4 regions of the Raoultella sp. genome follow, and region 1 is predicted to be linked to each of the others. Evidence: predicted binding sites of a transcription regulator. Region 1 holds the regulator's gene; each other region holds the start of a gene.
What was found. The regulator CRP, encoded in region 1, controls carbon source genes, mostly activating them, when cyclic AMP is high. The targets are predictions, from matches to a motif close to ATGTGANNNNNNTCACAT.
Positions count from the first base shown of each region.

Region 2: ACZAHD_RS05330 (glycine dehydrogenase) is a predicted target of CRP. The motif match lies at 3,933-3,950, and genes of this name have one in related genera.
Region 3: ACZAHD_RS11680 (arabinose ABC transporter substrate-binding protein) is a predicted target of CRP. The motif match lies at 5,158-5,175, and genes of this name have one in related genera.
Region 4: idnO (gluconate 5-dehydrogenase) is a predicted target of CRP. The motif match lies at 2,652-2,669, and genes of this name have one in related genera.

Region 1 is NZ_JBCNNS010000048.1:7,463-15,314, reverse strand. Features, by position in the region: gene ACZAHD_RS10820 (hydrolase) at 1-61, shown strand, start outside; gene ACZAHD_RS10815 (YheU family protein) at 58-276, shown strand; gene ACZAHD_RS10810 (phosphoribulokinase) at 312-1,178, shown strand; gene ACZAHD_RS10805 (OsmC family protein) at 1,243-1,647, opposite strand; gene crp (cAMP-activated global transcriptional regulator CRP) at 1,954-2,586, shown strand; gene ACZAHD_RS10795 (YccS/YhfK family putative transporter) at 2,639-4,717, shown strand; gene argD (bifunctional acetylornithine/succinyldiaminopimelate transaminase) at 4,707-5,927, opposite strand; gene pabA (aminodeoxychorismate synthase component 2) at 6,017-6,580, opposite strand; gene ACZAHD_RS10780 (putative adenosine monophosphate-protein transferase Fic) at 6,625-7,215, opposite strand; gene ACZAHD_RS10775 (YhfG family protein) at 7,205-7,372, opposite strand; gene ppiA (peptidylprolyl isomerase A) at 7,480-7,852, opposite strand, start outside.
Region 2 is NZ_JBCNNS010000020.1:7,984-15,835, forward strand. Features, by position in the region: gene ACZAHD_RS05310 (aldose 1-epimerase family protein) at 1-907, opposite strand, end outside; gene yjgA (ribosome biogenesis factor YjgA) at 1,305-1,856, opposite strand; gene pmbA (metalloprotease PmbA) at 1,952-3,304, shown strand; gene cybC (cytochrome b562) at 3,411-3,800, shown strand; gene ACZAHD_RS05330 (glycine dehydrogenase) at 4,114-4,452, shown strand; gene ACZAHD_RS05335 (SFCGS family glycine-rich protein) at 4,463-4,825, shown strand; gene ACZAHD_RS05340 (DUF4312 family protein) at 4,828-5,127, shown strand; gene ACZAHD_RS05345 (DUF4311 domain-containing protein) at 5,149-5,925, shown strand; gene ACZAHD_RS05350 (DUF4310 family protein) at 5,939-6,580, shown strand; gene ACZAHD_RS05355 (amidohydrolase/deacetylase family metallohydrolase) at 6,623-7,756, shown strand; gene ACZAHD_RS05360 (DgaE family pyridoxal phosphate-dependent ammonia lyase) at 7,740-7,852, shown strand, end outside.
Region 3 is NZ_JBCNNS010000054.1:15,808-23,659, forward strand. Features, by position in the region: gene otsA (alpha,alpha-trehalose-phosphate synthase) at 1-524, opposite strand, end outside; gene otsB (trehalose-phosphatase) at 499-1,302, opposite strand; gene araH (L-arabinose ABC transporter permease AraH) at 1,464-2,444, opposite strand; gene araG (L-arabinose ABC transporter ATP-binding protein AraG) at 2,459-3,973, opposite strand; gene ACZAHD_RS11680 (arabinose ABC transporter substrate-binding protein) at 4,036-5,016, opposite strand; gene ACZAHD_RS11685 (non-heme ferritin-like protein) at 5,918-6,421, shown strand; gene ACZAHD_RS11690 (DUF2766 family protein) at 6,658-6,909, opposite strand; gene azuC (stress response protein AzuC) at 6,989-7,072, opposite strand; gene ACZAHD_RS11700 (MFS transporter) at 7,280-7,852, shown strand, end outside.
Region 4 is NZ_JBCNNS010000005.1:52,623-60,474, reverse strand. Features, by position in the region: gene carB (carbamoyl-phosphate synthase large subunit) at 1-308, shown strand, start outside; gene ACZAHD_RS01590 (YgdI/YgdR family lipoprotein) at 475-708, shown strand; gene ACZAHD_RS01585 (NanQ anomerase/TabA/YiaL family protein) at 762-1,229, opposite strand; gene ACZAHD_RS01580 (gluconokinase) at 1,226-1,756, opposite strand; gene idnO (gluconate 5-dehydrogenase) at 1,771-2,535, opposite strand; gene ACZAHD_RS01570 (LacI family DNA-binding transcriptional regulator) at 2,823-3,815, shown strand; gene ACZAHD_RS01565 (2-hydroxyacid dehydrogenase) at 4,026-4,976, shown strand; gene ACZAHD_RS01560 (MFS transporter) at 5,049-6,353, shown strand; gene kefF (glutathione-regulated potassium-efflux system oxidoreductase KefF) at 6,449-6,979, shown strand; gene kefC (glutathione-regulated potassium-efflux system protein KefC) at 6,972-7,852, shown strand, end outside.

The DNA of each region.
Region 1 (7,852 bases):
AATGTGGCTGGAAAGGCGTATTCCGGACTGGTTAACCCGTTGGTTAGGAGCACAAAAATGATGATTCCCTGGCACGATTTGGATCCCGAAACGCTGGATAACCTAATCGAAAGCTTTGTGTTGCGTGAAGGCACCGATTATGGTGAACATGAACGCTCGCTGGCGGATAAAGTCGCCGACGTCAAACAACAATTGAAAAGCGGAGAAGCCGTACTGGTGTGGTCAGAACTGCACGAGACGGTCAACATCATGCCCCGCAAGCAGTTTCACGGCTAAGGCGGCGCCACACATCGTTTACTCTGGGAGTTGTTATGTCTGCCAAACATCCGGTGATTGCCGTCACGGGCTCCAGCGGCGCGGGAACCACGACCACCAGCCTCGCCTTTCGTAAAATTTTCGCTCAGCTAAACCTGCGTGCTGCTGAGGTGGAAGGCGACAGCTTCCATCGATATACCCGCCCGGAAATGGACATGGCGATCCGCAAAGCGCGCGATCAGGGAAAACACATCAGCTACTTCGGCCCGGAAGCCAACGACTTCGGACTGCTGGAAAACACCTTCCTTGAGTATGGGCGTAACGGTAGCGGCCAGTCGCGCAAATATCTGCATACCTATGATGAAGCGGTGCCGTGGAATCAGGTGCCGGGCACCTTCACGCCGTGGCAACCGCTACCGGAGCCGACCGATGTCCTGTTTTATGAAGGGCTGCACGGCGGGGTTGTCACGCCGCAATATAACGTCGCGCAGAATGTCGACCTGCTGGTCGGCGTGGTGCCTATCGTCAACCTGGAATGGATTCAGAAGCTCATCCGCGATACCAGCGAACGAGGCCACTCTCGTGAAGCGGTGATGGATTCCGTTGTCCGTTCAATGGAAGACTATATCAATTTCATCACGCCGCAGTTTTCGCGTACCCATATCAACTTCCAGCGCGTCCCCACTGTCGACACCTCCAACCCGTTTGCCGCAAAGGGCATCCCGTCATTGGATGAAAGCTTTGTGGTGATCCACTTCCGCAACCTGCGGGATATCGATTTTCCCTGGCTGCTGGCGATGCTGCAGGGCTCGTTTATCTCGCATATCAATACGCTGGTGGTGCCGGGCGGGAAAATGGGGCTGGCGATGGAGCTCATCATGACGCCGCTGGTGGAGCGCTTGATGGAAGGTAAAGCGATTTAAATGACCGGGTGGCGCGACGAGCGGTGTCAACCCGGTAAGCAGCGTGCCACCGGGTATCTGGGCATTACGCCTCCACTACCTCAAATGAGTGGGTGATATTCACCGCTTTTTGCAGCATCAGTGCCACCGAGCAGTATTTCTCCGCCGACAGATCCACCGCGCGGGAAACGGCAGCCTCTTTCAGCTCCTTGCCAGTCACGATAAAATGCATATTGATATGGGTAAACAGGCGCGGCGCCTCTTCCCGACGTTCAGACGTCAGCTTGACTTCACAGTTAGTCACGTCGTGGCGACCTTTCTGCAAAATAGACACGACATCGATCGCGCTGCATCCGCCCGCCGCCATCAGCACCATCTCCATTGGGCTTGGCGCTTTATCTCCGGAGTTGCCGTCCATCAGAATCTGGTGACCTGATGCGGACTCTCCGATGAAGGTTAACCCTTCAACCCATTTCACACGAGCTTGCATAAAATTTAACTCCAAGGTTGCAATTTTCCTGACAGATTACGCGTACATAACAATTCTCGCAACGGAAGGCGACCTGCATCATGCTGAAGCGAGACACCAGGAGACATGCGGCAAAAGCTATGCTAAAACAGTCAGGATGCTACAGTATTACATTGATGTACTGCATGTATGCAGAGGAGTTCACATTACAGGCTGAAGAAAAATCACCAGCCCGTTTCCCAGGCATAGGGAAACAATACGATTGCATGCCCGGATGCCGTGTAGTGTCGGCACCCGGAGATAGCTTATAACAGAGGATAACCGCGCATGGTGCTTGGCAAACCGCAAACAGACCCTACCCTCGAATGGTTCTTGTCTCATTGCCACATTCATAAGTACCCATCTAAAAGCACGCTGATCCACCAGGGTGAAAAAGCAGAAACGTTGTACTACATCGTCAAAGGCTCTGTGGCTGTGCTCATCAAGGATGAAGAAGGTAAAGAGATGATCCTCTCTTACCTCAACCAGGGCGATTTCATCGGTGAATTAGGCTTGTTTGAAGAAGGCCAGGAGCGTAGCGCCTGGGTACGTGCGAAAACCGCATGTGAAGTGGCCGAAATCTCCTACAAAAAATTCCGTCAGCTCATTCAGGTTAACCCGGATATCCTGATGCGCTTGTCATCGCAGATGGCTCGCCGTCTGCAGGTGACCTCAGAAAAAGTGGGTAACCTTGCCTTCCTCGACGTCACCGGGCGCATCGCTCAGACGTTGTTGAACCTGGCAAAACAGCCGGATGCGATGACCCATCCTGATGGTATGCAAATTAAAATTACCCGCCAGGAAATCGGTCAGATCGTGGGTTGTTCCCGCGAAACCGTTGGCCGTATCCTGAAGATGCTGGAAGATCAGAACCTGATCTCCGCACACGGCAAAACTATCGTCGTATACGGTACGCGTTAAGTCGATGAAACGGCGTGTTGCGCCCGCAATACGCCGTTTTTGTTTCCCCTCTATGTGGCGCAGGCTGATTTACCACCCGGAAGTCAACTATGCACTGCGGCAAACGCTGGTGTTGTGTTTGCCTGTCGCAATCGGCTTCCTCCTCGGTCACTTACAGCAAGGTCTGCTGTTCTCGCTAGTGCCCGCCTGCTGTAACGTCGCCGGTCTGGATACACCGCATAAACGCTTTTTTAAACGTCTGATTATTGGCGGTTCGCTGTTTGCCGGCTGTAGCCTGGTCGTCCAGCTTCTTCTTCAGCAGGATATCCCGCTGCCCTTGATCCTCAGCGGCCTGGCGCTGCTGCTCGGCGTAACGGCGGAGATCAGCTCTCTGCATGCCAGGCTTCTGCCCGCTTCGTTAATTGCCGCTATCTTTACCCTGAGCCTTGCCGGAAACATGCCCGTCTGGGAACCCCTGCTGATCTACGCCCTCGGGACGCTGTGGTACGGCCTGTTTAACTGGTTCTGGTTTTGGCTATGGCGCGAGCAGCCGTTGCGTGAATCGCTGAGCCTGCTCTATCGGGAGCTGGCTAACTATTGCGAAGCCAAATACAGCCTGTTGACCCAGCATATCGATCCCAGCACTTCTCTGCCGCCGTTGCTCACGCGCCAGCAGAAGGTGGTGGACCTGATCACCCAATGCTACCAGCAGATGCATATGCTGGCGGCGAACCAGCGCAATGACCACAAGCGCCTGCTGCGAGCGTTTCAGATGGCGCTGGATTTACAGGAACATATCTCCGTCAGCCTGCACCAACCCGAAGAAGTGCAAAAACTGGTTGAGCGCAGCCATGCCGAGGCGGTGATCCGCTGGAACGCACAAACCGTTGCCGCCCGCCTGAGGGTACTGGCTGATGACATTCTCTACCACCGCTATCCGCAACGCTTCCACATGGATAAGCAAATCGGCGCGCTAGAGAAAATTGCCTGGCAGCATCCCGACAACCCGGTAGGGCAGTTCTGCGCCTGGCACTTCAGCCGAATAGCCCGGGTACTGCGCACCCAGCGCCCGCTGTATGCTCGCGATCTGATGGCGGATAAAGAGCGCCGTCTGCCGTTGCTGCCCGCGCTAAAGAACTATCTCTCGTGGAAATCGCCGGCGTTACGTAACGCCGCACGTATCTGCGTGATGTTAACGGCCGCGAGCCTGATGGGAAGCACCCTGAACCTACCCAAGCCTTACTGGATCCTGATGACGGTGCTTTTTGTGACCCAAAACGGCTACGGCGCGACACGGGTACGTATTGTCCATCGGGCGGCAGGGACTCTTGCCGGTCTGGCCATCGCCGGCCTGGCATTGCACTTTCACGTCCCGGAGGGTTATACACTCTCGGCGATGCTGGTCGTCACGCTGCTGAGTTACCTGATTATTCGCAAACATTACGGCTGGGCGATGGTTGGCTTTACCGTGACGGCGGTGTATACCCTGCAGCTTCTGACGCTAAATGGCGAGCAGTATATTGTCGCCAGACTTATCGATACGCTTATTGGCTGCCTTATTGCGTTTGGCGGTATGGTCTGGCTATGGCCGCAATGGCAAAGCGGGCTACTGCGCAAGAATGCTCACGACGCGCTGGAAGCCGATCAGGAGGCGATCAGGCTGATTCTCAGCGACGATCATCAAGCCCCGGCGCTGGCCTATCGCCGGATGCGTGTCAACCAGGCACATAACTCACTGTATAACTCGCTGAATCAGGCCATGCAGGAACCCGGGTTTAACACACATTATCTTGATGATATGAAGCTATGGGTCACCCACAGCCAGTTTATTGTTGAGCATATCAACGCGATGACCACGCTGGCCCGCGAGCATACGATGCTAACGCCGGAACTGGCCCGACGCTATCTGGAATCTTGTGAGGTTGCGCTCCAGCGTTGCCAGCAGCGGCTGGATACCGACGGTCCCGGCAGCGCTGGCGATGTGAATATTATGGAGTCGCAGGATGTGGAGGTGAGCCGTGGCCCGTTAAGTACGATGGAGCAACATCTGCAGCGGATCCTTGATCATCTGAACACCATGCACACCATCTCCTCGGTGGCATGGCGTCAGCGCCCGCATCACGGCATCTGGTTACGCGCAATTAAGCGCTAAGCACCTGCTGTACCGCCTGCGCAAAGCGAGCCATGCCTTCGGCAATATCCTTCTCTTCAATAACCAGCGAAGGTACAAAGCGCATTACATCCGGCCCGGCATTAAGCACCATCACCCCCGCATCTGCCGCGGAATAAAGAAAATCGCGAGCCCGGCCTTTATGCTGCGGCTTCAGCTCCGCGCCAATCAACAGCCCCATACCGCGGATATCGCTGAACAGGTCAAACTGCGCGTCAATTTGCTGGAGATGCTGTACAAACAGCGCGCGCTTCGCATTCACTCCCTCCAGCACCTCCGGGGTATTGATCAGATCAAATGCTGCCCCGGCAACGGCGCAGGCCAGAGGGTTACCGCCGTAGGTCGAACCGTGGGAACCGGCGTGGAATGCGCTGGCAATATCGTTGGTGGTCAGTACAGCGCTGATCGGGAAGCCACCGCCCAGCGCTTTGGCACTGGTAAGAATATCCGGCGTCACGCCGTAGTGCATGTATGCAAACAGAGAACCGGTCCGCCCCATTCCACACTGAACTTCATCAAAGACCAGCAGCGCCTGATGCTCATCGCACAGTTCGCGTAGTCCTTTCAGAAACTCCGGCGTCGCCGCCATCACTCCGCCTTCTCCCTGAATCGGCTCTACGACCACCGCACAAGTATGATCGTCCATTACCGCTTTAACCGCATGCAGATCGTTAAACGGCACGTGGATAATGTCTGCCGGTTTCGGGCCGAAACCGTCAGAATATTTTGGCTGCCCGCCCACCGATACCGTGAACAGCGAACGGCCGTGGAAGGCATTGTGGAAGGCGATGATTTTGGTCTTATACGGGCTGTGACGGGTAATTGTATAGTGGCGCGCCAGCTTGAACGCCGTTTCATTCGCTTCGGTGCCCGAGTTCATGAACACCACACGCTCGGCGAAGGTGGCGTCCACCAGCTTGCGACCCAGATGCAGCGCAGGCTCGTTGGTAAAGACGTTGCTGGTATGCCACAAGGTTTCGCCCTGCTCATGCAGCGCCGCGACCAGAGACGGATGACAATGACCTAACGCCGTCACCGCAATCCCGCCCGCGAAATCAACGTACTCTTTGCCCTGCTGATCCCATACGCGGCTACCTTTACCTTTAACCGGGATGAATTCTGCAGGTGCATAAATCGGCAGAATAACTTCATCGAATGTGGCGCGGGTAATTACCGCTTGCTCAGTTGCCATGTCATGCCATCCTTCTTCGTTATGCGATCGTTATTTTGATAATCTACTCACAAAATATGCATAAAAAATCACTCAATGGCAACAACAAATCACCGATTGAGAAAGTTTGCCAGCAGCTGATGTCCCTGCTCGCTAAGAATACTCTCCGGGTGGAACTGTACCCCTTCGAGATCCCATTCCCGATGACGAATCGCCATAATCTCACCACTTTCGCTGCGGGCCGTTACCTCAAAGCATTCGGGAAGGGTCGCAGGATCAATCAGCAGAGAGTGGTAGCGAGTGACGGTCAGCGGATTATTCAGCCCCTGAAAGACCCCCTGCCCGTTATGATAGATGGGTGAAGTCTTGCCGTGCATCACTTTCGCCGCACGGACGATAGTGGCGCCAAAGACCTGGGCGATAGCCTGATGGCCAAGGCAAACGCCTAGCAGAGGAATTTGACCGGCATAATGTGCAATCACCGCCAGCGAAATACCTGACTCATTCGGCGTACAAGGTCCGGGAGAGATCACGATTTTCTCCGGCATCAACGCAGCTATCTCCTCAAGCGTAAGCTCATCATTACGCCTGACCAGCACTTCCGCCCCCAGTTCACAGAAGTACTGGTACAAGTTCCAGGTGAAAGAATCATAGTTGTCGATAAGCAGGATCATAGCGGCTCCGGAAAGAATAAAACCGGGCTATTCTACTCAGATTCTCACGCTTCGCTTACCACTTTGCGAAAGATCCGCTCAAGGGGTTCGGGATCGCCCATCGCCCCCAACTGGTTAGCCTGGCTCCAGGTATCGGGATTGATATCCCGCCAGTCGAGGACAAATCCGGCGTGAAGAGCCAACTGTTCAAAGAAAATCCGCTGAACCAGGCCGCTACCGACGCGAAACGGGTGCAGAACGTTAATTTCCCCATAGTACCAGCTCAGACGCGTGATAAACGTCGCGCGACTGATTCCGCTGAGATAGCCCTCTTCCTCCAGCGCCCGCATCAGCGCATTGCCCTCTTTCTCAATCCACGCAAAGTGACAGAAAGGAGTATCCCCCTGATAGATATCGACTTCTCTGAATTGCCCCGCCCAGTCGAAGATATCCTGATAGAGTTGATGATGAATAAAACAGAGGTAAGGCAGCCCACGGCCACGCGGTCCCAGCGGCAGCGTCGCCGCACGCAAGGAGGTGATTTCCCAGGCCGTTTGCTCCAGCCGCTGCGCCTGACGAATGCCGAGGCGGTTACGCATCACATCGAGCGCAGGGTAGAGGTAAGGGTCGCGATCGTCGCCATATTTACTGCTCATGGCGCCTCCTGATCTCGGCAAGACGCGCCAGCGCTTGTTCGGCAGTCAGCGTGACCAACGGGATCTCAGCCCCCTCCAGGCGACGGCTGGCCTGAAAGTTCACATTGCGTGTCTGTTCCCAGAGTTGAGATTTTTGCTTATCGGTGAGTGAACGCATGGTCGCCTCCCTTATCGTCCCCTGTTTGCCACAAGTATAAGCAGCAATTTCGGGTTACGCAGAGAGGCCGACGAGGCGCGGGCGATGTCACCCGCGTACAAAAAGGCTTATGGCAGCACTTTCGCTGAGAGGATGACGACAGGTTTGGACGGAACATTCTGATACGGTCCGACATTGTGCGTCTGAACCTGAGAAATCTTATCCGCCACGTCCATGCCTTTCACTACTTTGCCGAAGACCGCATAGCCAAAATCTCGCTGTCCGTGGTCAAGGAAGGCATTATCCGCAATGTTAATGAAGAACTGGCTGGTAGCACTGTCCTGATCGGCGGTACGCGCCATCGCGATAGTGCCGCGAGTATTGCGCAGACCGTTATCGGCTTCGTTTTTAATTGGCGGGTTCGGCTGCTTTTGCTGCATCTGTTCGTTGAAGCCGCCGCCCTGCACCATGAAGCCCGGAATCACGCGATGGAAGGTGGTG
Region 2 (7,852 bases), on a different contig from region 1:
CTTTATCTCCCGCCTTATTGATTACTGCGGCCAGTGTCTGGTGGTTGTCATCTGCCAGCGGCTGAATATTGAAGACCATCTCGTCGAAACCTTTGGTCGGGCCGGCGTAGGTTTGCCAGGTTTTCAAACCCGCTTTGGCATAGTCGTTGAACGGACTGATGCTGGACATTGGTGCCAGAAAACGCGCCCCCTCTTCCAGAATCGGCTTACCGAAATTGCTGTGATAAATGATCTGGTAGTCATGCGGGTAATCAGCGTGGTTGGTTAAGACATCATGCAGGCTGAAGCTGTCGCTGCCGGGGACATAGCGCAGTTCGGTCATGGTCTGCAAATCCGCTTTCTTGAAGGTGCTCTCCTTCACCAGCCCACGGATACGAATTTCATATGGTGCGGTATCGGCAACTTCAACTTCCACCAGCGATGCTGGCGTGTTCCCGGCTTTGCCATGCAAAGTATAAATCTGTCCATCGGCAGTCACCGGGTGGCCGGTCCATTCGTAGCCGCAGCGCACCACCATTTCATTGAAACCTTCCAGCCAGCCTAGTCCGTTTCGGCTTTCGAGGTTGATAAAGGCCGGGTTAACCACCTCTTTCACCGGTGAATCCCAGCCCATTCGCGTGCCGAAACCTTCAACTTTCAGCAGGTTCATGCCCCGGCTCGGGCTGAGGGCGATAGTCAGGCCATCTTTACTGCGGATGACGAGAATTTTACTGCCTTCCTGTTTGCCGCCGTGGAGGACTTTTTGCTCAATGCTGAAATCGTGATTTTTTATTTTCAGCTGATCGCTTGTTATCTGCCAGTTTCCTTTATCAGTACCGTTTTCAGCGCTTGTCAGCACCCATGTTTTCGCTGCTACGTGACCGGAAATAAGCATGGAAATAGCCGTCAAAACCAGTGTTTTTTTCATTTTTCATCCCTTTAGCTGAATCGATTGTGTTTCTGATGAAAGGAATCTAATTGCAAGAGCCTGATTAAAACGTGAAGTGCCTCACCTGGTGAGTAAATGCGCATTTTTAAACTTTTAAATGCGATTAATATCTCTTTTTATAAGCAACAATTAATTAATTCTACTTTAAAAATGTGAATTTAAACGTTATTAGCTTTAACGATTCAGCTATTTTGTTGGTTCGTAAAGACCGAACGAACGGCAAGGCGGGAGACGGGGATAAAGGCAGGGGAACGGCATGGAGAGCGGATATTCCCGGCGAGGCTGTCGCTTGCCGGGCTACAGGTACTGCGTTACCCGGTAGCCCGGACAGGCGCACAGCGCCGTCTCCGGGAAAATCTGGCGGGCAGAGGCGGAGTTAGCTTTCGCCTTCAGCCAGTTCACGCAGATACTGGAAGATCAGGCGCGCGGATTTCGGCGGCTTGTTGCCTTCTTTCTCTTTTTTGGCGTTACGGATAAGCGAACGCAGCTGCTGACGATCGGCGTCAGGCCACAGGTTTAGCACTTCCGGTACCGCGTCATCGCCTTCTTCAATCAGGCGGTCGCGAATCATTTCCAGCTTATGGAACAGCGCAACCTGCTGGTTGTGGCGGTTTTTCAGCTTGTCCAACGCCTGGCGAATCGGCTCGACATCTCGGCTGCGCAGCATTTTACCAATCAGCTGCATCTGGCGGCGGCGACCCTCTTTCTTGATACGCTGGGCGAGTTCAATGGCGTCGCGCAGGTCGCTATCGAGCGGGATTTTATCCAGCGCGTTTTTTCCCAGCTCAACCATTTCAGCGCCAAGACGCTTCAGTTCTTCCGCGTCACGCTTTATTTCACTTTTACTGACCCAGATAATTTCATCGTCTTCATCTTCAACATCATCACCGGGCACGTCGTCGAGCCAGTCATCGGGCTGCTTAGTCATCTCAGGCTCCTTAAAAAAAGAGGCTAATGTTACCAGTTAAGGCGCGCACTGAAAAACGGTTCTCTGTTAGACTTCACTTAACACCTTCCTACATTATGGCATTAGCGATGAAAGTCATCTCTCAAGTTGCACAACAGCGCAAGACGCTGGAAGAGGCCGTGACCACGGCGCTGGAACTGGCGGCAGGCAAATCAGACGGTGCGGAAGTCTCCGTCAGCAAAACCACCGGCATCAGCGTCAGCACCCGCTACGGCGAGGTGGAGAACGTAGAATTTAATAGCGATGGTGCGTTAGGCATCACCGTTTATCATCAGAACCGCAAGGGGAGCGCCTCCTCAACCGATTTGAGCCCGCAGGCGATTGCTCGTACGGTGCAGGCGGCACTGGATATTGCCCGCTATACCTCCCCGGATCCGTTTGCTGGCGTGGCGGATAAAGAGCTACTGGCCTTTGACGCCCCGGATCTTGACCTGTTCCACCCGGCAGAAGTGACCCCGGATCAGGCGATCGAGCTGGCCGCGTGCGCGGAACAGGTGGCCCTACAGGCGGATAAACGCATTACCAATACTGAAGGCGGTAGCTTCAATAGCCACTACGGCATTAAAGTGTTCGGTAACAGTCACGGCATGTTGCAAAGCTACTGCTCCACCCGCCATTCGCTTTCCAGTTGCGTTATCGCGGAAGAGAACGGCGATATGGAGCGCGATTACGCTTACACCATTGCCCGCGCGCTCGAGGATTTGCATACCCCGGAGTGGGTCGGCGACGAATGTGCCCGCCGCACCCTGTCGCGCCTGTCGCCGCGAAAACTCTCGACAATGAAAGCGCCGGTTATCTTTGCTAACGAAGTGGCTACCGGACTGTTTGGCCACCTGGTCGGCGCTATCGCCGGCGGCGCGGTCTATCGGAAATCGACTTTCCTGCTCGACTCTCTTGGTCAGCAGATTCTGCCTGAGTGGCTGACGATTGAAGAGCATCCACATCTGCTGAAAGGACTGGCCTCGACGCCGTTCGACAGCGAAGGCGTGCGCACGGAACGTCGTGACATTATTAAAGACGGCGTGCTAACGCAGTGGCTGCTGACCAACTACTCGGCACGCAAGCTGGGCATGAAAAGCACCGGTCACGCGGGCGGCATTCATAACTGGCGGATTAATGGCCGCGGTCTGAGTTTTGAAAAGTTGCTTAAAGAGATGGGCACCGGACTTGTCGTTACCGAATTGATGGGGCAGGGTGTGAGTGGCGTGACCGGCGATTATTCGCGTGGTGCTTCTGGCTTCTGGGTTGAGAATGGTGAAATTCAGTACCCGGTAAGCGAAATCACCATCGCAGGCAATTTGAAAGATATGTGGCGTAATATCGTGACCGTGGGTGACGATATCGAAACGCGCAGCAATATCCAGTGCGGTTCCGTGCTGCTGCCTGAGATGAAAATCGCCGGACAGTAATCGCGGATTATCCCCACTATTCAAGATGCAGTTTGCAGAATAACCTGTACAGAAGGGCGCTCCCTGCTGCGCCCGTTTGTTTAAATAATAAAAAAGGATGTGAGCAATGCGTAAAAAACTGTTAGCAATGCTGGCTGTCTCCGCCCTGACGATGGGGTCTGTTTCGGCGTTCGCCGCTGAGCTGGGCGAAGATATGGATACCCTCGCGAAAAACCTGCAGGTGGTGCAGAAAACCTCCGATGCGGGCGAACTGAAAGCGGCATTGACCAAGATGCGCGGTGCCGCGGTGGATGCGCAGAAATCGACCCCGGAGAAGCTGGAAGGCAAAGCGGCGGACAGTGCAGAAATGAAAGACTATCGTCACGGTCTGGATATTCTGATTGGACAGATTGACGGTGCGCTGAAGCTGGCGGAGGAAGGTAAAGTGAAAGAGGCACAGGCTGCCGCTGAAGGGTTCAAAGCAACCCGTAACACTTACCATCAGAAATACCGCTAACTCCTCTGTTGCAGGAGGCTGCTGTCGAGACCTCCTGCATATCTCCCACGATAAAACCTCTTAGGCGTCACACTTTTTCCTTTTTCTTTTCCGCTTATTCGGGCAACGATCACCGCCAGCGCAATGATTTTCTTGTGATCCTCATCACGTGATTTCGCCCCAAATGCCTTCTTCGCGCCAGTTTCACGCTGATTATGTGCGATGGATCACGCAAGCCGTCCGCCTTTCCACTTCGAAGTGGAAAACAACTCGCTACAAACTCCTTCCCCCCGGCGCTAGTTTTATCCCCAGAGACATCAATGGGGTAACACAAGTGAATAACGGAGCGGTAATAAACGACGTAGGGGAACAGGCAAAGCAAACCGAGCTGTTGGCTGAGAAGATGCTGCCGCGGGTTTATGCACTGTTAAGCCGTCGCAACATCATCCCCAACGCCGTCCAGGAGCAGATGCTGACTTCCCACGTGCGGGCGATGGCCCACCGGTCGATTAGCGGCGAGCCGCTGCCGGAAGTGGATGCCAGCCTGTTTGAAGAAATTTCAGAAGATTCAATGATGCTTGCCCGTGAAGTGGTCGCAGAATTCGGCAACCTGCCAGAAGAAGAGTCCTGGCTGCTGTCCGTCCACTTCGAAGTAGCAAAAGACAACCTGTAAGGAGCAATAAATGGAACAGATTACTGTGGTGATTGGCGACCGCCTGGGTAAAGGGCAAAAAGTGGCCGCTGGTGCGGAAAAAGCAGGGGCTCGTGCTGTTGTTGTACCGGGGGTTGCCGCCGATATGAAGCTGGGCGACATGATGAAAGCCGAAAACGCCACCTTTGGCATCTCCTTCTGCGGCAGCGGCGGTGCAGGCGCCATCACTGCGCAGAACAAGCACGGTTACAAGGCAAAATATGGCATGCGTTCCGTTGATGAAGGCGTGACCGCCATCAACGAAGGCTACAACGTCCTGGGTTTCGGCTTTATGGATAAAGAAGAGCTGGGCGAGCGCCTGGTGGAAGCCTGGAAAAAGAAATACGGCGCGTAAGTATGAAAGAGCAATTCACCACCACGGTGAGCGTGAAGGGGAAAGGCGAAAGCAAAACACGGGCTTTCGCCGACGCTCTGAACCATGTACAGGGAGCGGTGATGAAAACCTCACCGCATATCTTACTGCGTATTGAGCCACAGGATGTGAAGGTTATTCGTGCGCATGAAGCGACGCGTAAAGAAGCGTTTCTGTTCTTCTTTTTGCGTCGTGAACGACGGACCTACAGCGTGGAGCTGGATGTCACCGTCACCGTGACGGCCATTAATGTCGATAAAGTGGATTTCGTCACGCAAACCTGAATTTCATCATAGGGTTAAACTATGTTCCTGATAATTTTAATAAAATCGCTCATTATCGGCGGCCTGGTCGGCGTCGGAGTGGGCGCCGGAGCGGCACGCATGTTTCATGCGCCTACCACTCAGGGGATGGGGGCGTTTCGTACCCTGGGCGAGCTGAATTCCTGCGAAGGCGATCCGGCTTCTCACTTCTCCTTTGGTCTGGGATTCTTCTTTAACGCCTGGGCCTCTTCCGTTGCAGCGGGCTCATTCACTCAGGACGTCGATCACCGCATTATCCCGAACTGGGGCGCCGCGGCATTGATGTTGAAAAATCGTAACGTCGGCGAAACGCTGCACGATCCGAAGAAAATGGCGATTGCCTGCGGCATCATCGGCATGCTGGTGGTCGCCTTCTTAAACCTGACCGCCTCTTCCGTACCGGAAGCGCTGCAGGTCACTGCGGTTAAGGTGCTGGTCCCGGCGGCTAACCTGCTGGTTAACACCGTGATGCCGGTAATCTTCTGGCTGGCGGCCATCGATGCCGGTAAAAAATCGGGCTTCTGGGCCACCATTTTCGGCGGTGCGGCGCAGCTGATTATGGGCAACGCCGTACCGGGTCTGGTCCTGGGGATCCTGATTGGTAAAGGCGTAGAAGAGAGTGGCTGGAACCGCGTCACCAAAGTGATGATGTCCGCCATTGTTGCGCTGTTTGTTCTGAGCGCCTTCTTCCGCGGCTTCGACATTAAGACACTGCAATCCTTCCATCTGACCGTACCGAACTGGTTGGATCTGATCCACAACTCGCTCAGCGGCAAATAACAGGAGCCTCTAAATGGAACAGAATAAAGGTTTTTGGTATGCCGATTGGTCGTTTCCGATCTTTGTTGGTCTGCTTTCGTCCGGCGTTTTCGCCGGGACCCACATGTATTACCTCTACGGTATCGGTGCGTTTAACGAAGTGGCCTTCGTGGCCATGCTGAAAGCGGGCATTGATACCGGCGCGTATGGCGCGGTGGCTGCTTTCGGTGCCAGCTTTCTCTTTGCCCGTATTATTGAAGGCTCGCTGGTCGGGATCCTTGATATCGGCGGCGCGATTCAGACCGGCGTGGGTCTTGGCGTGCCAGCGCTGCTACTCGGAGCTGGTGTTGTCTTTCCGGTGGCGAACTTTGCCGCCTCGCTGGTGACCGGCCTCGCGCTGGGTCTGGCGATTGGCTACATCATCATTCTGGCGCGTAAGTTCACCATCAATCAGAGCGACTCCACCTACGGTGCCGATGTGATGATGGGGGCCGGTAACGCCTCTGGCCGTTTCCTCGGGCCATTGATTATTCTCAGCGCCATGACCGCCTCTATTCCTATCGGTATCGGTTCTTTGGTCGGAGCGCTGCTGTTTTACATCTGGCAGAAGCCGATCACCGGCGGCGCCATCCTCGGCGCAATGATTTTAGGCTCGCTATTCCCGGTAGCGCTGTGACACCAACGGGCGTGTATGCGCCCGCCTTAACAGGAGATACGTATGTTTGATCTACTCCTGCGCCGTGCGCGCCTCGTCGACGATACCCTGACCGATATCGCCATCCAGGAAGGAAAAATTGCCGCGCTGGGCGAGGTTAGCGCGTCCGCGCGCAAAACCGTTGATCTGCATGGTAATTATTATGTCAGCGCCGGCTGGATTGATTCCCACGTTCACTGCTACCCGAAGTCGCCGATTTATCATGACCAGCCGGACAGTATCGGTATCGCTACCGGTGTCACCACCGTGATTGATGCCGGGAGCACCGGCGCAGACGATGTCGATGACTTTTATCAGCTGACCCGCGCCGCGGCCACCGAAGTGTATGCGTTGCTCAATATCTCCCGCGTCGGGCTGATTGCCCAGAATGAGCTGGCCAATATGGCCAATATTGACGCGGATGCAGTGAAGCAGGCGGTCACACGCCTCCCGGATTTTATCGTCGGCCTGAAGGCGCGCATGAGCAGCAGCGTCGTCGGCGAGAACGGTATTACGCCGCTGGATCGAGCGAAAACCATCCAGCAGGAAAACGGCGATCTGCCGCTGATGGTGCATATCGGCAACAACCCGCCGAACCTCGACGAAATTGCCGAACGGCTCAGCGCAGGCGACATCATAACCCACTGCTATAACGGCAAACCGAACCGTATCCTGACGCCGGAGGGCGAACTGCGCTGCGCAATGACCCGCGCGCTGCAGCGCGGCGTGCGGCTTGATGTCGGCCACGGCACTGCCAGCTTTAGCTTTGACGTGGCACGACGGGCTATTGCAATGGGCATTCTGCCGCACAGCATCAGTTCCGATATTTACTGCCGCAACCGCATTGACGGCCCGGTTCGCTCGCTGGCGCTGGTGATGTCGAAGTTTCTCGCCATCGGCATGACGCTGCCGCAGGTCATTGACTGTGTCACCGTGAACGCCGCCGGGGGACTGCGCCTGAAGAGCAAAGGACAACTGGCCGTGGGCTATGATGCTGATTTAACGCTATTTACCGTACAACATGCGCCGACGGTGCTGGTCGACGCGGAAAAAGAGAGCCTGCAGGCTGACCATATTCTGGTGCCGCTTGCCGCGATTCGTGCAGGCAAGGGCTATCTGACCGAACAAGGGAGCGCGGAAAATGCCTTCGATTTTTGAAAAATACCATCTCAAGCAAGTCATCAATACCTCCGGTCGCATGACGGCGTTAGGCGTCTCGACCCCGCGCCCGGAAGTGGTGGAGGCGGTGATGAG
Region 3 (7,852 bases), on a different contig from region 1:
TCAAGAAGCTCGGCATGCGGGGGCAGTGCGTTAAAAATCTCTGGCGTCGGGAACGGAATGTGCAAAAAGAAGCCGATACGGTTATTGACCCCAAGCTTGCGCAACTCGCTGGCCAAGGGCAGCAGATGATAATCATGAATCCACAAAATATCATCCGGCTCAATCAGCGGCAGGAGCTTTTTCGCCAGGTTGGCATTGACCCGCAGGTAACCGTCCCAGGACGGGCGCTGGAAGTCCACCAGATCCAACCGATAGTGAAATGCGGGCCACAGCACGGCATTGGAAAACTGGTTATAGTATTCATCATGATCCCGCTCATTGAGCGTAAACGAGGCCCAGGTGATATTCCCTCGCGTCACTGTATTTAGCGGTTTCTGGTCATCCCCAATTTCTCCGCTCCAGCCAAACCATAATCCACCGGCGGCCTTCAGCGCGCCCAAAATACCAACGGCCAGGCCGCCCGCGCTGGCCTTTTTATCATCCGGTGGCGCAATACGATTAGATATTACGACTAAGCGCCCCATAACCCTCCCTCCTGTCATTTTGCGCATCAGGTTGTTGCTTATTATTTGCGATGCTGATTAACCAATGCTGAACAGCCGCGACATCCGGCAGACGCCATTGCGCCTGGGTGTCGCCCTTGCCAACTTTTATCGACATGCCGCCGAGCTGATTCACTACGCTAAACCCGGCTTCGTCCGTCAAATCGTCGCCAACGAATACCGGCTTGCGCCCCTGAAAAGGCGCCTCCTGCATAAACGTCGCGATCGCTTCCCCTTTATTGACCCCATGCGGCTTGATCTCCACGACACACTTACCCAACTGCAGGGCGAGAATGGGGTAACGTTTGACAATCCCCTGCGCCAGCGACAACGCCGCGCTCTGGTACGCTGGCGCCTGGCGATAATGCAGCGCAAACGCCATCCCTTTGTGTTCAAGTTCGCAGCCTGGCATCGCCTCCAGCGCCGCCCGCAGTTGCTGATCCAGTTCCCGGAGCAGCACATCAGGAAGCGTGACGATATGCGTTTTACCATTGATATCGCGGCGTTCTGCCCCGTGAACACCGGCCAGCGGCAGCCGGTAAGGATGGGTAAGCGCATCAAGCTCAACCATTGAGCGCCCTGAAATCAATGCCACCGCCCCACTCTGTTGCTGCGCGAGCTGCCTCAGCGCCTGCAGCGCATATGTAGGGATAACAACCTGATCGGGATGAGGTTTGATATCGGCAAGTGTGCCGTCGAGGTCAAAGAAAAATGCTTGATGTTCGGTTGGCACAGGCGGTACAGATATCTTGTCAGCCACCCTCTTCTCCTCCTTTCATGGCCAGCACAACGCTGGTTGTTAACGGATTGTTAGCCATGTAAGTATAGACAGTGTGACCGGGATCGCCATTTTCGATAGCTATCGCCAGCGCAGCGGGCACTGGCGATAATCGAGGATTAGACTAAAAGGTTGGGGGAGAATTAAGCAGTCCGTTTGGCTTTTTGTTTATAACGGTCGAAGATAACCGCCGCCAGCAGAATCACACCGCGCACCACGTACTGAGAGAACGGCGAGATATTCAGCAGGTTCATGGCGTTCTCGACGGTGCCGAGGATCAGGATCCCGGCAACCACATAAGAGATCTTACCGATCCCGCCTTTCAGCGACACCCCCCCCAGCACGCAAGCTGAAATGACGATCAGCTCATAGCCAATCGAGGTCATCGGCTGGCCGCTGGTCATGCGTGAGGCGAGAATGATCCCTGCCGCGGCAGAAACCAGGCCTGAGATAACAAAAATAATAATTTTGGTCCGCACCACTGGCACCCCTGCCAGGCGGGCCGCCTCTTCATTGCCACCGATAGCCAACGTATTGCGGCCAAAGGTGGTTTTGTTCAGCAACAAACCAAAAATAATCAGACAGGCGACAGTCAGCCAGATGGGGGCCGGCAGGCCAAACCAGTTGGCATAGCCTAAGGTAAAGAAGCGCTCATCTTCAATGCCGACCGCCTTACCGTCGGAGATAATATAAGCAAGGCCGCGCACAATCTGCATGGTGGCCAGCGTCGTGATCAGGGCGTTAATTTTCAGGCGGGCAATCACGAAGCCGTTAACCAGTCCGCTGATTGCCCCCAACAACAGACCGGCGGCAATCCCTACCCACATGCTTTCGGTCAGATTAATCACCACGGCCGTCGTCACGCCAGCACAGGCGATAACCGATGCCACCGACAGGTCAAAATCCCCGGATGCCAGGCAAAACAGCATGCCACAGGCCACCATACCGGACATCGAAATCGCCAGCCCCAGTCCTTTCATATTGATAAACGAGGCAAAATTGGGCACAAAAATCACGCAGCCGATAAACAACACGGCAAAAACAACCAGCATGCCAAACTGATCCCAGATTCGGGCAAAGCTAAACGAAGTCTGTCGGGCATTAGGGGTGGTAACAGAAGACATCATTGACTCCTTACTCAGGCGACCGCCTGGCTCACTTTTGGCATCGCAAGGCTTAACGCCTGCTGTTCATTGGCATCGTCATGCAGCAGTTCGCCCGCCACCTCACCTTCGCGCATCACCACGATACGATCGGCGACGCCGAGCACTTCGGGTAAATCGCTGGAGGCGAAAACGACGGCGACGCCGGAGGCCGCCAGGGCATAGATAACGTTATAGATTTCATGCTTAGCGCCCACATCAATACCGCGGGTCGGCTCATCCAGCAGGATCACTTTCATCTCTTCCGACAGCCAACGTCCCAGAATCGCTTTCTGCTGGTTGCCGCCGGAGAGATTCATAATCAGCTGCTCCGGGCCTGGGGTTTTGATATTGAGCGACTTAATATGTTGATCGGCGTTGTGCGCTTCCCAGCCGTTATTGATAATGCAGCCCGCGTGAATATGTCGGCGACGCGCGCTAATATTGATATTGTCGCGTACGGAGTGGACCGGAATAATGCCCTCCGCTTTGCGGTCTTCCGGACACAGCATCATTCCGGCCTCGATAGCCTGCGCCGGTTTACGAATATCGATCGCCTGCCCGTCGATATACACCTGACCGCCGGTGATACGGGTTCCGCCAAACAAACCTTTCATCAGCTCGCTTCGCCCGGCCCCGACCAGCCCAAACAGGCCAACGATTTCTCCGCTGCGCACCGACAGATCTACCGGCTGGCGGACGCCGGGCGCCTTAACCTGCTCCAGGCGCAGGCGCTCTTTGCCATACTCACGTGGTTTCCAGCCGTAAACATCGCCCAGCTCACGTCCCACCATCGCCTGTACCAACGCGTCATGACTCACGGTCTGCATATCATCGAAGGTGCGTACATAGCGGCCATCTTTAAATACGGTGATCGCATCGCTGAGCGCAAAAATCTCCTCCATGCGGTGTGAAACATAAATAATCACGCGCCCTTCCTCGCGCAATTCACGGATGACACGAAACAGATGATCTATCTCGCGCGCCGAAAGAGAACTGGTCGGTTCATCAAAGGCGATGACCTTGGCGTTGCGGGTGAGCGCCTTGGCAATCTCTACCATTTGCCACTGGCCAATGGAGAGATATTTCAACGGCGTTTCCGGGTCAATATCCAGCCCCAGATGCTCCAGCTGCAGACGAGCTTCGTAGTTGAGCAGTGAGCGGTTCACTAGCCCGTACTTATGCGGGATTTGTCCGAGGTAGATATTTTCCGCAACGGTCATTTCCGGAATCAGGTGCAGCTCCTGATAAATGATCGCCACTCCGGCGTTAAGCGCTTCGGTAGTGTTGGTGAATACGCGCGGCTGACCGTTTATCTGCAGGTCGCCGGCGGTGGGGATATAGTTGCCGCTGAGAATCTTCAGCAGCGTCGATTTTCCGGCACCATTTTCTCCCATCAGGGCGTGGATCTGTCCGCTGTAGCAGTCAAAACTAATATCGGAGAGTGCCTTAACGCCGGGAAACGTCATGGTAATACCGCGAAATGAGAGATAGGGGGTAGACTGTTGCATAACAACTCCGCTCTTCGATGCTCATCCTCCCGCAGAATGCGGGAGGCATGGTCAACCAGGCCTTACAGCCCTTTCTTCGCCAGCTCTTCTTTGAAATTGTCGCGCGTGATCAGCACCACATCGGTAACCGCAGTGAATTTCGGCGGTTCTACGCCTTTAGTGACCCAGTTGTAGAGCATCTCGCTGGTTTTATATCCGTGGATATCCGGGCTAGGCAGCAGAGAGCCATAGAAACCGGTTGCCTGTGCTTTGGAGAGTTCGTTAACCGCATCCACCCCATTAATGCCAATACCGATCACATCCCCGGCTTTAAAGCCCTGGCCTTCGGTTGCGCGCACGCCGCCCAGCACGGTGTTGTCATTCATCCCCACGATCAGCCAGTGTTTCACCTTAGGATGCTGTACCAGCATTGAGTTACCGGCGTCGAAGGCGCCCGGAATATCGTTGGATTTGGTAGGGACGCGGTAAATCTGTTTATCCGGGAAGCCGGCCGCTTTCAGTGCATCAATGGAGCCCGTGGTACGACGACGGGCGGTATCGAGTTCATCGGCGGTAATCGCCATCACGCCGGTATCCTTCACATCCCAGCCGCGTTTTTGCATCTCTTTGTACAGCTCCTGACCCTGACGAGCACCAATTTCACTGGCGGCCATCATCACCAGCGGCACGCTCTCCATCGGTTTACCTTTCGCATTAACGAACTGGTCATCGACGGTGATGACTTTCATATCATATCCGCGAGCTTTGGCGACAATCGCCGATCCGAGTTTCGGGTCAGGAGTACAAATAACGAAGCCCTTCGCCCCGCTGGCCGCCAGGCTGTCGATGGCATTAAGGGTTTTCTCACCATCCGGGACCGCAATTTTAATCACCTCAAAGCCCAAATCTTTACCGGCCTTATCGGCAAATTTCCATTCGGTCTGAAACCAGGGTTCTTCAGGCTGTTTCACCAGAAATCCGAGTTTAAGTGTTTCAGCCATAGCTGATTGTGACATAACCGCAGCGAGACCGATCGCCGCCAGCGCTTTAGTAAATTTGTGCATGGTAAACTCCAGCTTTATTTCGCTTTTCTGTAGGGAAGTATCGGACTTAATTTTTTTATCGGACTTAAAACAAGGCATTAGAAAAATCGCACACCGCACTGCCGTTGTTCATTAAGTAATAACCGGAAATCAATTCTCCATACGAGAGCATTATCACATCACGGAATTACAGTAATTGCGTGCATAGATTTAGCGAAAAATGACATAAAAAAAGAGCTAATTGTCAGACAATTAACCCTATGTATAGCGACATTATCCATATCACCAGCAGACTTATCCTTGTGGCGGGCGCCGCCCCCCTTCTCAGCGGGTTTCCCTAAGGTGCAACTCCCCCTTCTTCAGCCGTTTCCTTTACTGATACGACTTCTCACCAGATGAAATATCGCTCAGGAGAATTTTATTACCGCTAATAACAGAATACACCTCACTGCTCCGTTTATCTCATCCGGTAAAAATGGCGTCATCACCATTTACCTTTTTTTTACCGAAGTATCGATGCGATATGACCAAATTATGCATCAGGATTAAATTCATATTTAATAAATATGTCGTAGCCATCATCCATAGTATAAAAACCCCAGTCTGACAAAAACAATAAAATCATGAAGATATATAAACAAAGTCCAAAAAAAAGCAAAACAATATGTCTTATAAGGATATTGTAACAAAAAGTAAACCAGACTAATTGAGAGTTTCCTTAGCCTACTCTTGAGGGTATTCTCTATATATCGGCAGCCGCTAATAATTACCGATACACATAGGGAAAGTGCAAATTCATTATTTTGCCGACAATGTTACGCGTAAATATGCGTAAACAGTCTCGCATTTTATCGTTCACCGACGAAGGTTCCCGACGTACCACACGCACGAATGATAACTTCAGCTTAATAAGGATATTTTTATGGTCGTTCCTGGAATTGCTCAAAAACTCAATAATCAGATGAACCTTGAGTTCCGTGCATCAAATTTATATCTGCATCTCAGCGAATGGTGCGAACAGCAGCGTTTGAACGGCACTGCTATCTTTTTGCGCTCCCGGGCACAATCCCACGTGACGCAGATGATGCGCGTATTCGATTTTATGAAAACCGGCGGAAACTGGCCGATCGTCAAAAATGAAGACAGTTACAGCCCTAATTGTCATTCCCTCGAAGATCTGTTTACCGCGACCCTGGCCGATTATGAACAGCGTAGCAGCATGCTGTCCGGACTGACGGAAGAAGCCAAAGCGCAACGCGATGAGACCACCTGGCGCTTCCTGACGCTGCTTGAGAAAGAGCAGCAGCAAGACGGCATGCTGCTGCAAAGCGTACTTGAAGAGGTCCGTAACGCGGATAAAGCCGGTTTAGGTATGCAGCAAACCGATCGCCATCTGCTCAGTCTGGTGACACACAACGAGGATTAAGGCCGTAGCGGCGAGCACCATATTAGCCGTTCCCTCCGCGAGGATAAACCGGAGGGAACGACTGCAGTACCGCATCATCGCGCTCGCCCTGACCGGTATAGTCGCCCGGTGTTGTGAGAAGTGCTGGGGCAACAGTAAGCTATTTAAAGATGAGCAGCCGGTGCCGGTAAAGACCGCCATCTCTCATTAACATCAGGTTTTCGCCCCGCCATCGACAACGAGCGGGGCGAAACAACTCAGTGAGCTTCACCCTGCGGTGTAAACTTAAGCTCAATCAGCGCAATCGCTTTTTGGACCGCGCGCAGCGTTACCGGATCCGCCGAAGCCGGATGGCTGGCAAAATCGATGGCTTTCAACTGCGTGGTCATTTTTTCGCGTACTTCGACAGGGGTGATGACATCAATGACGTCGAGAATTTGTTTGATAACCAACTGGCAGGCGACAACGTCAGAAACCAGTTCGTCTTGTTCGGTGAGATGTTGAGACATTTATTACTCCTTTTTCGAGGAGCGTAATAGTAACCTAAATCCCGAGAGATAAAAAAACCTGCCGCAGCAGGTTTTTTTATCAGAACATACCGCCCATCGGTACATCTTTAAATGTTTTGCAGTACTGCTCGAACATGCTCTTCAGAATTTTGCGCAGCTTCATGAAGTGACTCCGGTTTTGTTATGCAAGTGTTACCTTTGATGGGCATATAATATGACTTACGTCACATAAATCAATAAAAACATGCGTTGAATCACATTTTTTTCACAAAAATATTTTATAAATAAAACAAAAGTGAGAAAAATCGCAGAGTTAAGCACCTGCGCGCTTTCCCCGCGATAAGCACCTCACCTGGCGATGGCTGACACAATGAGTACAGATATCTCTTCACGAGAAGGCCGCGCCTTCTCCACTCCCGCACTGCTGGTCGCCGGGGCATTTTTCATGGAGTTTCTTGACGGGACAGTCATCGCGACCGCGCTGCCGGACATGGCAAAGGATTTTGACATTGCAGCGGTTGACCTGAACATCGGTATCAGTGCCTATCTGATTACGCTGGCGGTGTTGATCCCGGCCAGCGGCTGGATTGCCGATCGTTTTGGCGCACGTAAGATCTTCACGCTGGCATTGGCCATTTTTACCCTTGCCTCCGTTTTTTGCGGCTTGTCCACCAACGTGGACACCTTTGTCGCCATGCGTATCCTTCAGGGGATTGGTGGCGCGCTGATGGTTCCCGTCGGCCGGCTGGCGGTACTGCGGACCACGCCGAAAGATCAGCTCATCAAAGCCATTGCCACGCTGACATGGCCAGCGCTGGTTGCGCCCATCATCGGTCCACCGCTGGGCGGCTTTATTACCCGCTACGCCAGTTGGCACTGGATATTCTTTATTAATGTTCCTTTGGGATTGATAGCTATAGTGCTGTCGCTGCGTATTATTCCC
Region 4 (7,852 bases), on a different contig from region 1:
CGACTCACGGCACCGCGATTGTGCTGGGTGAAGCGGGCATCAACCCACGTCTGGTGAACAAGGTACATGAAGGTCGTCCGCACATTCAGGACCGTATCAAGAATGGCGAATACACCTACATCATCAACACCACTGAAGGTCGTCAGGCGATTGAAGACTCCAAGCTTATTCGCCGTAGCGCCCTGCAGTACAAAGTGCATTACGACACCACCCTGAACGGCGGTTTCGCGACGGCAATGGCGCTCAACGCCAACGCCATCGAGAAAGTGACCTCGGTTCAGGAAATGCACGCGCAAATTAAAAAGTAAGCCGCCTCATTAGAACCGGGTCGCGGGACAACAAGGGCTGACGAGAAATCGTCGGCCTTTTTTATCCGCGCCATCTTCGGAGAGTTCTGCTTTTAACCGCCCGTCCGGTGAGGCTAACTAGAGTTAGCCATAACGATATCAATTGACGGAAAGACAGGAGGATACAATGCGGAACAAAATTCTGATGGCATCCGCGCTGGCGGCGACGACAATGTTGTTTGTGGCGGGCTGTTCATCGAACCAGTCGCTGAAAACGACCGACGGTAAAACGATCGTGACTGATGGCAAGCCGCAGGTGGATGATGACACCGGCATGGTATCGTACAAAAATGCGGAAACCGGTCGGACTGAACAGATCAATCGCGATCAGGTGAAGTCGATGGACGAACTGGATAACTAAGGGGTATCCGGGGCCCCGCGAAGGATCTCGTGGGGCCGGTTATGACGGGACAGCTACAGCAGAGCGTTATCTATCTTCACGATAATTTTGCGCAGCGGCGCGCCGGCATCCATCGCGCCCATCGGGCGGTGCAGTTCGCCCGGGAACAAAATGGCCAGCTCTTCCGGGTGCAGATGAATCAGCGTTTCGCTGCTGATTGCCTCACAAAAGCCAATATCGTGGGCCTCCTTGAACGGCCCTACCGGCGCGATTGACAGACCTTTGTTACCGGCGCCGATAATCTCAACGCCCGCCAGGACAATATGAATATCAATATACTGATGATGAAATTCCGGACGTTGCTCTGCCAGCGGGCGCGTCTGGCTCTCGACGACGGTAAAAAACAGGTTATCGCCATCGACCGTATATTTGCCCGGAGGAAGGGTATGGGGATCCTGCTGCGCAACAGCCTGTAGCGCTTTTTTGATCACTGCCGGATAGAATGCATTTTTGGCGGCGGCGCTTAAGGTATCAATAATCATGCCGGAACTCCCTGGGCAGGTTGAGGCGTAAGTAATGTGAGCGATTGCGCCACGATGGTGGCGACGTCGGGGGAGATATCGACGGCAACAACATCTCCCTCGCTGGCGTCCGGCGTTTCCAGGGCGGCAAACTGGCTGCGCAGCAGCGCTTCCGGCATAAAGTGGCCCTTACGTTGCTGCATGCGCTGGAGAATGCACTCATACTCCCCGGTCAACCACAGAAAACGCAGATTATCGCTGCCTTCACGCAGGCGATCGCGATAGCGTTTTTTCAACGCTGAGCACACCAGTACCCCGCATTCATTCTTTTGTTCCAGACTGAAAATCACGTCGGCGATGCGTTCCAGCCAGGGTTGGCGATCGTCATCATCGAGCGGTTGGCTGACGGCCATTTTGATGATGTTCTGCCGTGGATGAAGGTCATCGCCATCAATAAACTTTGCGCCAAGCGCCTGGGCCAGCGCCTGACCAACGGTGGTTTTGCCGGTGCCTGACACGCCCATCAAAATAATGCATTGCCCTGCCATAATACGCTCCTTAATCAGACGGCAACCAGCATGCCGCCGTCGACAAACAACAGATGACCATTGACGAAATCGGATGCGCTGGAGGAGAGAAACACCGCCGCACCGACCAGTTCTTGCGGATCGCCCCAGCGGTTGGCAGGCGTGCGTTTGCACAACCAGTCGGTAAAGGCGCGATCGTCCACCAGTGCCTGGGTCATGGCGGTTTTAAAGTAGCCCGGTGCGATACCGTTGACCTGAATGTTATAGCGCGCCAGTTCGACGCACATGCCGCGGGTCAACATTTTGACCGCCCCTTTGGCGGCGGCATAGGGCGTAATGGTGTCGCGTCCCAGTTCGCTCTGCATGGAACAGATATTGACGATTTTCCCGCGTTGGCGGCTCACCATGCGCTTAGCCACGGCCTGTGAGACCAGAAATACCGCGGTCTGGTTAACGGAAATAACATCATTCCACTCCTCGACCGGAAATTCGGTAAACGGATGGCGACGCTGAATACCCGCATTATTAAATAACACGTCAATAGCGCCGGTTTCGTCTTCGATTTTAGCAATCGCATTTTCAACAGCATCGGCATCGGTCACATTAAATACGGCCGAATGGGCAATCGCGCCTTCATCACGTAATTTCATCACCGCATCATCGGCCCGGGACACTGAAATATCGTTGATAATAATTTCTGCGCCATATTGTGCAAGGCCTTGCGCCATGACAAAACCAATGCCTTGTCCTGCGCCAGTAATTAAAATACGTTTGCCTTGTAAGCTGAAAAGATCTTTCATCTTGATATCCTGATTAACGGCTGAATATAAATGATGCTGTGCGTTTTAATTCCTGACTGGCAAAAAACAGACCGCAACAACCTGTGCTCTATATCACGGATTTTCGCCGCTTAAATCTGTGATGGAGATCACTCAAAATCGTGTTACGAAAAAGGGTTACGTTAAACGTGAAGTCGGGTGGAAATTACCGTGACTCAAGGGGTTAACGCAGAAAGGGGCCGATTCTCTTTTTCTTCAGCGGCAGGCATAATGGCCTGATGCAGTGGATGTATTTGACGGGTCGATAGATGAAAGCACAACGCATTACGCTCAATGATATTGCAGCGCTGGCTGGCGTAACCAAAATGACCGTCAGCCGCTATTTACGTACGCCGGATAAAGTGAAACCGGAGACGGCGGAGCGTATCGCCAGCGTGATTGCGGAAATTGGTTACGAGCCCGATCCCGACAATCCGGCGATGACCAGCGTCGCCGTCCCACGCATCGGCGTGCTGATTCCCTCTTTTCACAATCAAATCTTCGCTGACCTGCTGGCTGGTATCGAGTCGGTAACCGCGGCTCATGGCTATCAGACGCTGGTGGTTAATTACGATTACGACCGCCAGCGTGAAGAGGAGCAGATTGCCGCCGTCCTGGCCTTTCATGTCAAAGGCTTGTTGCTGACGGAGTCGCTCCATACGCTGCGGGCGGATAAGTATCTGAATGCGGCGAAGATCCCGGTCGCGGAAGTGATGGGGCTGGCGGAGAATCCCGGGCGGATCAATGTTGGTTTCGACAACTTTAAAGCCGGTTTTGACATGACCACGATGCTGCTGGCGAGCGGTAAACGACGCATTATCTATTTTGGTTCGATGTCCGATGTGCGCGATGAACAGCGCTACGCTGGCTACTGTCAGGTGATGGAGAATGCCGGACTGCCGACGGGGCGCATTGCCCCCAACAAGGTGTCGTCGGTGTCGATTGGCACCGGCATGATGAATCTGGCGCGGCAGATGTACGCAGCGATGGACGGGATTCTCTGTACCAATGATGACCTGGCGGTGGGCGTGTTACAGGAGTGCCTTGCTTCGGGTATCGCTGTGCCGCAGGAGCTGGCGATCGCGGGTTTTCACGGTCTGGAGATTGGTCAGATCGTTACCCCGCGCCTGGCCAGCGTTCTGACCCCGCGCTATGAAATGGGTAAAGTGGCCACTGAGATTTTAATTAAAAAAATCAAAGGATTGCCAACCATAGAGAAAGTGGATCTGCACTATCGCCTGTCGATGGGCGAAACCATTTAATCCTCCCTGAACAGCGGCGCAGGTGTGTTAGCAGGACGTTAACGCATCGTCGCACGTCCCCGCGTAAAACCTGGTTTTTGTCTTAACGATCACGGACCCGGTAACAGCAATTTTTAACACGATTCAGCGTGATGCAGATCGCAAAACGTTCGGCTAAAAAACCGTTTGATAGTGGCTACCGTCGTAATGAACCATCAAACAGGTGATCTGATGAAGAGTACTATTACCCGCGCCGTTCTCTTAGTGGCCCCCGTTATCGATGCTTTGCAGGAACAGCTGGCGGCCGACTTCTCGCTGCTGCGTCTGTACGAGCAGGAGGATCCCATCGTCTTTCTGCGTGAGCAAGGAGAGACTATTGCAGCCGTGGTCACCCGAGGGGATATCGGGGTGCAAAACAGCGTCCTCGAACTGCTGCCACACGTGGGTCTGATCGCCATTTTCGGCGTTGGCACCGATGCGGTGGATTTAGAGTATGTTCGTTCCCGGCAGATTCAGGTCTCAATCACTTCCGGCGTGCTGACCAATGACGTGGCGGACCTGGCGATGGGGCTACTGTTGGCCGGTTCCCGCAACCTGTGCCAGGGCGATCGTTTTGTACGTGAAGGCCGTTGGGAGAAAGGGGGCATGCCGCTGGCGACCCAGGTGAGCGGTAAACGTATCGGTCTGCTGGGGATGGGGAATATTGGTCAGGCGATTGCCCGCCGCGCCCGCAGTTTCGATATGCAGGTGCTTTATAACGACCGTAAGCCGATCCCGGGACTGGATTACCAGTGGTGCGCCGATCTGCATACGCTGGCCCATGAGAGTGATTTTCTGGTGATAGCCGCCTCCGGCGGTGAAGCAAACCGCGGGCTGATCGATTTTTCAGTCTTCAATGTCATGCCGAAACATGCATGGTTGATTAATGTCGCCCGCGGTTCGCTGGTGGATGAAAAGGCGTTGATTCAGGCGTTACAACGCGGTGTTATCGCCGGCGCCGCGCTCGATGTTTTTGACGATGAGCCGCATGTTCCGGCGGAATTGATCGCGCTCGATAATGTGGTGTTGCAACCGCACGTCGCCAGCGCAACCCATGAAACCCGGCAGAAAATGAGCTCAGTGGTATTCGCAAACGTGACGGCTTATTTCTCCGGTAACGTATTGCCGAACGCCATTAATTAATTTTCATCTCTTATTTCTGTGCCCAGCTCTAATTTAATCACAACAATAACCTCTGCATAGAGAGTGCGAAATATGAACGATAAAATTCCCAGCACCCGCTGGCTGCGTATTATTACGCCGGTATTGATCGCCTGTATTATTTCGTTTATGGATCGGGTCAATATTAGTTTTGCTTTGCCCGGTGGCATGGAAGCTGATTTAGGTATTACCAGTCAAATGGCCGGGGTGGCCAGTGGAATATTTTTTATTGGTTATTTATTTCTGCAAATACCCGGTGGGCGTATTGCGGTAAATGGTAGCGGTAAACGCTTTATTGCCTGGTCGCTGTTGGCCTGGGCGGTGGTGTCGATTGCCACCGGCTTTGTGACCCATGAATATCAATTGCTGGTCCTGCGCTTTATTCTCGGCGTATCCGAAGGCGGGATGCTGCCAGTGGTGCTAACGATGGTCAGCAACTGGTTCCCGGAAAAAGAGCTGGGGCGGGCTAACGCCTTTGTCATGATGTTCGCGCCGCTAGGTGGCATGCTCACCGCACCGGTCTCAGGGGCGATTATTGCCGCCCTCGACTGGCGCTGGCTGTTTATTATTGAAGGCCTGCTCTCGGTGGTGGTGCTGGCAGTATGGTGGTTTATGATCAGCGACCGTCCGGAAGAAGCGCGCTGGCTGCCGGAGAAAGAGCGTCACTATCTGGTGACTACCCTGGCCGCAGAGCGGGCGGCAAAGCTGGCGGAAGATGCGGTCAGCAACGCGCCGGTCAAAGATGTTTTCCGCAATAGCGGACTGATGAAACTGGTTATCCTCAACTTTTTCTATCAGACCGGCGATTACGGCTACACTTTGTGGCTGCCGACCATTCTTAAAGGCCTGACCGGCGGCAGTATGGCTAGCGTCGGTTTTCTGGCGGTGCTGCCATTTGTGGCCACGCTGGCGGGCATCTATGTGATTTCGCTATTCAGCGATCGCAGCGGCAAACGTCGCCTGTGGGTGCGCTTCTCGCTCTACAGCTTTGCCGCGGCGCTGGTGGCCTCGGTGATACTGCGCGAGCACGTTGTGGCAGCCTATATTGCGCTGGTGATTTGTGGTTTCTTCCTTAAATCGGCCACCAGCCCGTTCTGGTCGATGCCGGGGCGCATCGCTTCCGCGGAAGTCGCCGGTAGCGCGCGTGGCGTGATTAATGGCCTGGGGAATCTCGGCGGCTTCTGCGGTCCTTATCTGGTGGGAGTGATGATCTATCTGTATGGTCAGAACGTGGCGGTCTGCGCGCTGGCAGGATCGCTCATTATTGCCGGGACCATGACCTTCCTGCTGCCAAAACGCTGCGATCTTGAGATCGGTGAGTCCGCTGTCGCTGTCAGCAAGCAGCCGCGAAATGCCTGAAGTGGGTTGAGATAAAAGCAGGTTGTGATTGTAAGCACTTCGATTAACTGACTACACTCTTGCTGATTACAACGAGAGTTAACGCAGGCTAATCAATGATTCTGATAATTTATGCCCATCCCTATCCGCAGCACTCACATGCGAATAAGCGGATGCTTGAGCAGGCAAGGACGCTGGATGGCGTAGAAATACGCTCCCTCTATCAACTTTACCCCGATTTTAATATCGACGTCGCCGCCGAACAGGCGGCGCTGGCGCGAGCAGACCTGATTATCTGGCAGCATCCGATGCAGTGGTACAGCGTGCCGCCGCTAATGAAACTGTGGCTGGATAAGGTGCTGTCGCATGGCTGGGCCTACGGACATAACGGCATCGCCCTGCGCGGCAAATCGCTGATGTGGGCAGTAACCACCGGCGGTGGCGAGAGCCACTTTGATATCGGCGCATTTCCCGGGTTTGAGGTGCTTTCCCAACCGCTCCAGGCGACCGGTTTGTACTGTGGAATGAAGTGGCTGTCGCCTTTCGCCATGCACTGCACGTTTATCTGCGACGATGAAACCCTTCAGGCGCAGGCGCGCCGCTACCGACAACGCCTTATCGAATGGCAGGAGACGCATCATGGATAGCCATACGCTTATACAGGCGCTGATTTATCTGGGTTCCGCCGCGCTGATTGTTCCGATCGCCGTGCGTCTCGGTTTGGGGTCGGTGCTCGGCTATCTGATTGCCGGTTGTATTATTGGGCCGTGGGGGCTGCGGCTGGTGACCGATGCCGAGGCGATTTTGCACTTTGCCGAAATCGGCGTGGTCCTGATGCTGTTTGTGATTGGTCTGGAGCTCGATCCGCAGCGCCTGTGGAAGCTGCGCGCGTCGGTGTTTGGCGGCGGCGCTTTGCAGATGGTGGTGTGCGGCGTGCTGATTGGCCTGTTCTGCATGCTGCTGGGGATGCGCTGGCAGGTGGCGGAGCTGATCGGCATGACGCTGGCGCTGTCGTCGACGGCGATCGCCATGCAGGCGATGAACGAACGTAATCTGACGGTCTCGCAGATGGGGCGGAGCGCATTTGCCGTCCTGCTGTTTCAGGATATCGCGGCGATCCCGCTGGTGGCGATGATCCCACTGCTGGCCGCCAGCGGTGGATCCACGACACTGGGGGCATTTGCCTTGTCCGCGCTCAAGGTGGCAGGCGCGTTGGCCCTGGTGGTGGCGCTGGGGCGCTATGTGACCCGTCCGGTGCTGCGCTTCGTGGCCCGTTCCGGTCTGCGTGAAGTGTTCAGCGCCGTGGCCCTGTTCCTGGTCTTCGGCTTTGGCCTGCTGCTGGAGGAGGTCGGACTGTCGATGGCGATGGGGGCCTTCCTCGCCGGCGTATTGCTGGCGAGCTCGGAATATCGCCACGCGCTGGAAAGCGACATTGAACCGTTTAAGGGGCTGCTGCTGGGGCTGTTCTTCATCGGTGTCGGGATGTCGATTGATTTCGGCACCCTGATGAGTCATCCGCT